2 regions of the Paenibacillus sp. IHBB 3054 genome follow, and region 2 is predicted to be linked to the other one. Evidence: riboswitches for the same ligand, from Rfam matches in the RefSeq annotation. Region 2 holds a riboswitch; the other holds the start of a gene.
The links. A riboswitch is a leader RNA that binds a small molecule or an ion and turns the genes downstream of it on or off. The one in region 2 is predicted to bind cyclic di-AMP.
Positions count from the first base shown of each region.

Region 1: another riboswitch for cyclic di-AMP. It lies ahead of ACQ76X_RS18680 (hypothetical protein); the one in region 2 lies ahead of ACQ76X_RS32580 (C40 family peptidase).

Region 1 covers NZ_JBOFBG010000017.1:27,689-32,099, forward strand. The annotation lists gene ACQ76X_RS18670 (hypothetical protein) at 583-771, shown strand; gene ACQ76X_RS18675 (hypothetical protein) at 893-1,345, opposite strand; gene ACQ76X_RS18680 (hypothetical protein) at 1,374-1,883, opposite strand; cyclic di-AMP (ydaO/yuaA leader) riboswitch at 2,008-2,190, opposite strand; cyclic di-AMP (ydaO/yuaA leader) riboswitch at 2,611-2,799, shown strand; gene ACQ76X_RS18685 (hypothetical protein) at 2,906-3,322, shown strand; gene ACQ76X_RS18690 (glutaredoxin family protein) at 3,420-3,662, opposite strand; gene ytxJ (bacillithiol system redox-active protein YtxJ) at 3,659-3,985, opposite strand; gene ACQ76X_RS18700 (SDR family NAD(P)-dependent oxidoreductase) at 4,181-4,411, shown strand, end outside.
Region 2 covers NZ_JBOFBG010000052.1:16,402-20,812, forward strand. The annotation lists gene ACQ76X_RS32565 (4a-hydroxytetrahydrobiopterin dehydratase) at 61-348, shown strand; gene ACQ76X_RS32570 (c-type cytochrome) at 453-809, opposite strand; gene ACQ76X_RS32575 (GNAT family N-acetyltransferase) at 916-1,422, opposite strand; gene ACQ76X_RS32580 (C40 family peptidase) at 1,656-2,147, opposite strand; cyclic di-AMP (ydaO/yuaA leader) riboswitch at 2,153-2,295, opposite strand; gene ACQ76X_RS32585 (C40 family peptidase) at 2,681-3,109, opposite strand; cyclic di-AMP (ydaO/yuaA leader) riboswitch at 3,167-3,305, opposite strand; gene ACQ76X_RS32590 (hypothetical protein) at 3,526-4,356, opposite strand; gene ACQ76X_RS32595 (M1 family metallopeptidase) at 4,368-4,411, opposite strand, start outside.

The DNA of each region.
Region 1 (4,411 bases), on a different contig from region 2:
GGGCTAAAAGCCCCAAATAAGTGCAACTCGGTCCGTTCGCACTCAGAGCCAGGAATACACTTTCCGGACGCACACACGCCTTCGGAAGAAGAGCGAATTCTCTGAAACACCGAAACGTAAGCCTCCACCAAAAAAACTACCTAGTGGCGAAATGCCTTTCTCCGCGTGTGGTCAGAAAATAGTACTGTACCCATGATTCCTTAGGGCATACAGCAGCAGGTTTTGGCGGGGAAGCGGTTTGAAGACACGCCCTAATGAAAGTGTGAATTATCCTATTGTTGGACAATGCGTGTCCTGATCCTGTAAACGTACATTTTTTATGGAAATAAGAGTAAAGGAAATGTGAATAAGTGGATAATGATCAATTGAATTATAAATAATACGTTGCGCGTTAAGAGAATGAATCAGGATCTTGTCCGACAAACACCCAGTATATCAAGGGTTTATTTGGAGATTTGAGTTGCGAAAATTGAGTGAGTTATTAATGGGATTTTATTGGTGTTTTTGACACGACTTCAGTTCAGAGCCAAACTGGATCAGTGGAGGTTTATGGTGTATGTTATTTAATAAGGAGTGGTAATCTTGAAAAAAAACAATCAAATCCCCGCGATGCTCGCAGCTTCAATTCTGCTGATTCTGCTCAGCAGCATGCTTAAGCCGGAGGGCTCTACTCTGCTGGGTGTGCTGCAGACGTTAATGCTCGGAGTGGGCTTGCTGGGCTGCTGTACAGCGGCCTGGAGATTCGCCAAAGGCGGCAAGGGCAAGAGCTGAGTATAAATAGAAAAGGCCGCGGCACTATGCTGCGGCTTTTTCGTGCGCTTCGACAAGTTGCCCATTACATCAGCGGAGATAAGAGAGGGGTCCACAGTGGTTCTTTAATCTATGTGAGCAGCTATACAACAAATAAGTTTGCTTCAGGCCGCAACGTTTCCAACCGGCACATTTGCTCGCGCACATGTCTCAGCCGGGTTTTCAGCACAGGCACGCTTTGCTCAAGAATGGTGCTGATTGCCGGCAGGGGCAGCAGCATTCCGTACCATAACACCTGCACAATCTGATCCTCCCAGGCTAATCCATTGGAAACAAAGAGGCTGCACTCCTCCGCAGCCCGGGAGCACTGCTGAATGCACTCCCGGTAGGCAACCAGAGAGAAAGGCTGCGGGATGAAATCATCATGAAGGTACCGGGTATAAAGCTCAGTGAAGGTCTTCATCGCAGTCTTTTCCGCAACGGCACCCTCTCCCAGCAGCAGACTGGTGAGTGCATAAATATTTCCGGTGTTCTTTTGGACATATTCCGCAAACTCGCTGGCAGCTGTCCATTCCGGGGATAATGGGTCTGGCATGTCTTCACGTTCCTTCCTGAATAAGAAGTTATAAGATGGAGAAATAAGCGATGGATCTGTCCATTAGCTCGGCTATGTCCGGTTCCTGCCAGCTGCCTTTATGCAGCAGGGAACTTGAAGGTTTATAGTACATCCGTCTGAAGGGGGGCGTACCGCCGGCCCCAGCTGTACGGGAATAGGGGACCATCTGCAGATGTGACGTGACGACCTTGCCTTGCAGCTTGGCTTTTAAATCCAGCAGGGCCGTTTGCACGATTTCTTGCTGACCCGGCTCCCACTGCGCACCTAGCTGCTGTACAATTTCGATGGCTTCTTCCAGCCTGTGATTGCGTATACTTCTCAGGAAGCTGCTCCATTTAATGACGTCAAAATGATCGCCTTCCGCAGACAGTATCCCCGCTCCCCAGCTGCACCCAGCCTTGCACGTAAGCTTCAGCACACCATACCGGCACTTGCCGGATGACTCCGTGGCATGATGGAATGGCCAGGGGGCATCGAATACAAACACTTCTATACGTAACAGCCTGCGCTGGTTCATTTCGTTTTCCCTCCTACCCATTTATAAGCTGCAGACTCCGCACAAAAAACCGCAGCAGAGGAGGACCTCTGCTGCGGTTTTGGTACAGGCTTAAATACACCTGGCGCAAAAACGTGGCGGATCAAGGTTCTCTCTAGTCGCTTACGGGGTTAGCTGTCGGATTCGGACGGTGAGAGTCGCCCTACCTAATGAGACCACAGTCTCCTTCGGATTCACCCCAAGAAAGATTCTTATCTTCCAGTTAAGGCCCTGCGGGCCTGATGGTTCCCCCGTTTCCCGCATTGCGGGAATTCAGCGTTCATATCGCATTTCATGCATTGGATTCAAACCGAATCATACCTTTTCGCATGAGCTTTGTAAAAAGAAAAAAACATTCTTCTGAGCCGATTTTCAGGGGATTCTGGCAAAAGAAACGATAAGAAGTGCTAAAAGGGTGTTTATCAACGCTTTTCGGCTTTTTATCTCGTGCATACGACTGCTTTTGAATTAGGGTGATCAGAGCACAAAAGGCAATTTGCTCAACATCGGGTGAATAAAATCACAACGCTGAATGCTTTTTCGCAAATCGTTGATAAGCCGAGTAAATAAGAGGAATGATGAGATTGAGGCTTAAGTAAGCGCTACCTGATCTGGATTGGGTTTACTAAATGCATTATTTTGGCAGGTTTGGCGGTTTACAAGGTAGTGATTGCCAGAGTATGATTACTTCTGTTTACTACACAATCGAATACGCAGTCCGCTTAATTTCCGTTATGGAAAGCGGGGGAACCAACAATCGGCAGCCGATGTGAGAGTCGGAGCCGGTTATGGGGTGAATCCTGTGAAAGTGCGAGAGAATGCTCGCATGGATACAGGTAGGGCGACTCTCACTGCCCGAATCCGACAGCTAACCTCGTAAGCGTATTAGAGAGGATGAGCACAATGTGACCGCTAATTGGACCACAGAGGGAATTCCTTTGTGGTTTTTTGCTGTGTTCGTACGGGCAAATGAAAGGAAGTCCTAAGCCGGAGGAGAGGAAGATATGGCGAATTCGGAAGAATATGTACTCATTAACGCTCCGACTAAAGCGGGGGAGCATTTTATCAAAATCTTAAAGTTTAGAGGCTACAAGATCGCAGGAATCGCCAACAATGCGGCGGAGAAGCGGCGTCTGGAGGAGCTGGGAATCGAGGTCAATCTTGTGGTGGATACACATCATCAGAATACATGGTTCCGCCCCTCTTTTCCGGTAGGCAGAGTATTTCTGTTCGAGAGCAGTGTGACCTTATGCTGCCGGTATATCCAGATGTGCCGGACCTGGACGACAAAGCCAATATACGTAATTACGACTTCGATGAATCCCAGACTGGTCTATAAAGGACTTGGAGCGGATTCCGTCATCTATTCCCACAGCGGAAATGTCTCTTTTCTGGCGGATGTCTCAACGAATCCAGGATAAGGCCAAATAAAAGGGCAAATAAAAGGCATCCCCTGGACAGAGGTCCAAGGAGATGCCTTTTTCAAAATATAAGCATTTATATGCCTCACGCTATGAATTATTCAGCGGTTGCTCCAATAAGCTCCTTAAGTTCGGAAACGTTGAAGCCTTTGACTGCGCGGCCTTCGTACACAGTAACAGGCACACCCATGAAGCCCAGCTTCTCGACTTCTTCCTGATACACTGTACTTGTCATAACATCACGCACCTCGAAGCTAACGTCTTGCTCGGTCAGCCACTGTTTCACTTGATTACAGTCGCTGCATCCTGTGGTGGAATAGACAATTACCGGCTGGCTCATTGGCTCACAGCTGCCTTGATGGCATCCCGGGTGATTTTCCAATGGGAGGTGTTCCAACGGACTTCGCCGTCTTCCAACAGGAAGATCTGCGGAGATTCATGCTTGATCCCGAAATCTTCGGCAATCTGATTGGATAGCGGACGGTCTTCAATCACATGGACAATGGCAGCAGGAGTCTCGGAGCCTTGCGTATAGGCTGTGAATTCCTCGTTGGCCTTGGCGCTGATCGGGCAGGTAGTGCTATGCTTGAAAAGCAGTTTTTTACCTGGTTGCGCAACATATTGCTGCAGTTCTTCCAGAGTATGAAGTTGTTGGATAGACATCGGTATCTCACCTTCCTATAAGTACTTGTAACTACGATTGTAACATAGTTCAAAATTAAATCAAAAGGAAGTTAGAGCACCCCTTTCAGCGGAATTACAGTCCCATGAAGGACGTTGAAAAAACGTGACTGCCATGCTAATGTGAGAGAGGTGCTGCGTGTATCCTGAAGAATCGTAAAGGGTGTGTCCATAATCATGAAAAGGGTTGCTTTTGTTACCGGTGCTGACCGTGGTTTAGGTTTTTTTCTGGCAAGCTGGCTTCTAGAGAACAAATATTCCGTATTTGCCGGTCAGTATATGAAGGAGTCGGAATCGCTGGACGCACTGAAAAAGCAGTACCCGGACCGATTAACTCTGATCCCGCTGGATATCGGCGACCGTGAGAGTGTCAAGCAAGCGGCACGTAGCATTTCGGGCAGTACCGCT
Region 2 (4,411 bases):
AGGATATGGGGAGCTGGGCTGTACGGACTTTACGGCTAACTTAGTAAGGGAGGAAACAAATTGCATTTTACGGAGGAAGAGCTGCGTGAGCAGGTAAGTAAGCTGGAGGGCTGGAAGCTGGAGCCGAATATGATGGTGCGCAAATATATGTTTAATGAATATATGAAGGGTATCGCCTTTGTGGATGAGGTGGCTGCGATCTCGGAAGCCTTCGATCATCATCCGCATATCACAATTGATTACAAAACGGTGATTCTGCGCTTGTCCGCAAAAGAAGAGAGCGGGCTTGCCGCGCTAGAGTTCCGCCAGGCGCATGAATTTAACGAAGCTTTCGATAAAACGCGTTAGGCGCAGGAGAAACCGACCTATCATAGGAATGGATATAAAAAATGCCCGTGCAAGGATGCTCTGAATATCCTTTGTACGGGCATTCTGTATTTTTGAGGTCAGGTTTATTTCTTCTCTGCAAGCCACATGGCGACATTCGCAATCTCTTCGGGAGCGAGCTTATCCTTGAAAGACGGCATTTGGCCGCGTCCCTTCGTAACAATGGTGTAGATTTCTTCTGCGTTATGCTGGCCGCCTTCCTGCTGCAGACTAGGGCCTAGACCGCCCTGTAGCTGATCACCGTGGCAGGTAATGCAGCTTGCCTGTACAATCGCTTCGGCGCTTGCGGCATCCAGTGTGACTTGCGGCATCGTCGGGTTATTTTCTTCGGCGACCTCTGCTTTGCCGGGTAATGTGAACAAGAGCACTACCGCAAAGGCACAGGCTGCGAAAAACAAACCGCCCATGATCCATTTCTGCATCTTCATCCGTCCCCTCCATGTAAGCTGCTTCCTACATTATATAGGATGGTGAAGCGTTATCATAGCATTTGTGTCAAAAAAGTGGACGATTTCAACACTAAAATTTTCAATTTAATGGAACGTTATGTTGTTTATCATAGACCATGCAATAAAATGGCTTATTTCCGGTTGGAGTAAGGCGTTCATAAGTATCCGTGATCGTGAAGCCGCATTTTTGGTATGTTCGGATCGCCCGCTGGTTCCAGGTCAATACTTCCAAATCAATCTCCCGCTCGGGATAACGCTTCAGTGCGGCCTGAACGATGGCTTCCATGAAAATGTGGCCAAGACCGTGTCCGCAAAGTTCGGGGCGCATTCCAATACCCAGCCTGACCACACCCTCCATCGGAAACAACTGCGCAAAGCCGCAAAGGATGCCTTGCTCGTTGACCACGGAAACATACTGGTCTCTGCGTAGCTCTGGATCGCCAAATTCAATGCCAAGCGCCTCCATTTGGGACCAAGGCATCCATTCGTAAATATTATAAGGCGTTTTGTAATTCCATGCGGCGATGTCTTCGGCATGACTGATCTCCATGGGAACCACATGGAATGTAACGGGGGAGCTAATCATAAGGCCAACGACCTCCTTTCATGGGGAGCAACAGCACTAGCTATACCTAATTATATCCATAACTGGCCTGATTCGACTCAGAAATTTTCTGAAATATTTTATGAAATGGAGGAAATTTGGGGAGATTTATGTTTTGCGGATATTGAGAGGGGTAAGTAATTTTATAGACAAAAAAAACAGGCCCCCTCCAGATTTCGGCAAAAATCATGGAAGAGAGCCCATTTTACGACAACTTATTGTACATCATCATTGTCTTGGGAATCAGAAGTAACGGATTGGTAAGCATCTGTACTCATGATCCGTTTGGCGCCAACGTAGCGGTTGACGTAGTAGCTGTCACTCATCGTGCTGATGGTTACACCACGGGAGGATGAAGCATGTGCGAATTTGCCCTCACCGACATAAACGCCGACATGGGATACACCTTTACCGCTTGTATTATAAAATACAAGATCTCCCGCTCTCAGATCGTCCCGGGAAATGGCAGTACCCATTTGGTATTGGGAACCGGATTGGTGTGGCAGATTGATACCGATCTTATCAAAAACGTACATTGTAAATCCGGAGCAATCAAAGCCGTTGGTCGATACACCGCCGGATACGTATTTACTTCCGATGGCCTTGTCGATGACTTTATCCATTTTGGAATCCGCGAAAGCGCTTCCTGCTCCGATGGTAAGCATAATGGAAAAGCTTAGTACTGCTGCTGCTAGCTTCTTCTTCAAAAGTGAATACCCCTTCCAAATGCCTACGAGGTTAGCTTAAGGGTTCGGTTGAAGGTCCCCTATGACCCCTCTGTGAATAGGAGGTCAATTCACCCAAAATCGGTTCCCCCGTTTCCCTAATGGTTAGGGAACTCGGCACGACTGTTGATTAGGATTAGCTTGTTAACCAATACATGACAAAACCTTTGTAAAACCCGATCGAATAATTACAAAAATGTTACTAAAAACTCACTGCGATAATTGTAACAAAGACTTCGCCACTTGGCAATCACTTAAAACATATTAATGCATAATATTTGCACTTTTTAAGAGTTATTTTTGCTTTTAAGGTCTTATCTTTACGCGCTGAGTAAGCTTTATCTTAGATTTGTTGGGATTTTTAGTAAAAAGGTGTTTCACAGACCTCAAATACGTGTTAAAGGTAGAATAAGGAAGATAAAAAGGAAAAACCCGGAAATGATTACGGCAATAATCAGTTTCCGGATTTCTATAAGTTACAATTATTTATTGGAGGATGAAATGCCTGAGGGATGTCAATCGTAAGCGATAGCTTTGTAAGCTGTTGTGCTCATTACTCGTTTGGCTCCAACGTAGCGGTTGGCCCAGTAGGATTGACTCATTGAACTGATAGTTACACCACGGGATGAAGAGGATTGGGCGAATTTTCCGTTGCCGACATAAATGCCGACATGGGAGACTCCATTGCCAAGGGTATTGAAGAATACCAGGTCGCCGGAACGGAGGTTATTCCGTGATACGGCGGTTCCAACGCTGAATTGTGCTTTGGAAGTGCGGGGCAAGGTAAGGCCAACATTCTTAAATACATATTTGGTGAATCCAGAACAATCAAAGCCGGCAGTGCTTATGCCTCCGGTTTTATACGTCGTTCCCAGTGTTTTTGTAATAACAGTATCCATTCTGGAGTCGGCGAAAGCGCTCCCTGCTCCAAGTGTGAGCACCATCACCAGCCCTAATGCTGCTGCGGTGCATTTCTTCTTAAAATTATGACTTCTCAAAAGATGTACTCCTTCCAAGGCCTGCGAGGTTAGCTTAAGGATTCGGTAGAAGGTTCCCCTATGACCCCTCTAAAGCGAGATCAATTCACCCAAAATATGGTTCCCCCACTTCCCGGTGCCGGGAATTTGGCGTTTTATGCACCGAAACAGTGACGTATCGACAAGGTTAAATGCTTAAAGGCACATTCATTTGCTTCAAATTAGTTTCAAAAGATTACAAAGTTGTTACTACTGGTACAGGCATCATTGTACCAGAGGATTTACAGTTTTGCAAATACCCTAAATCACGTTGTAACCAAAAGAAGAGTCCCGCCCTTTATCTGGGGCAGTGACTCTTCTATTATGCCAAGGGACTGGCGTAATTATTGTGGAAATGTTTTGCTGCACCAAAGGTGGTACTGCCCCGCTATGCTCCACATTTTGAACAGCGTTGAGGGAAGCGGTGAAAATTGCCGGAACAGCAGTGCGGGCAGACCTGGACAGAAGAGTGCGGTCACTCCGGAGAGCAGCAGCAGGAGCAGTCCGCCGGCGCCGAACAGTGCAGATATACAGGTGGAAGGGAGGATTACCCTCAGGCCAACCAGCAAGGAAGAGAACATGCCTGTTCCTCCGGTGTAGCCAAACTGCATGTACAGCAGCAGAATGCGGATCAGGTAGAAGTACAGGAGCCAGGCCAGAACATAAGGAACCAGTCGCAGCAGCAGGGTATAATCGAGAATACCGCTGAGGAGAAGCCCGTACATTTTGGGGAGAAGCCAATACAGCGGCGCTGCGGCCAGAAGCCATTCGGCTAGACTGAACAGCAGTACGGGGAGTCCGTGAAGCTTCATTCCGGGAAAAAAGAACATTCCCCGCTCCCCTTTGCGCTCCTGGTGCAGCTCATGCAGCAGCCCTGCACGGATAAAGGGGGAGCATAGCAGCCGTAGCGCTGACAGGGCCAGCAGCAGCCAGAGCCAGCGCAGCACCCCGGGATCTGTGCCCAGTGCAGTCTGTCCTTCGATATAATACAGCAATCTGCCTATTCCGCTGCCGCCGGCGTGTGTATCGGGATAACGGAGCAGCACCGGGATGAGGGCTGACCTGACGAATCTGTACAGGAAATAGCCCCAAAGCAGCCGATAGATAAAAAGCAGGATCAGAATATAAAATTGCTCTTTCATGCTGTACCAGCCGCGGGTTATCGATCTTTTCACAATCCTTCACCTCACCAGACAAGAGTTCCGAGCAGGGTTTCAAGCAGCTTCGTTG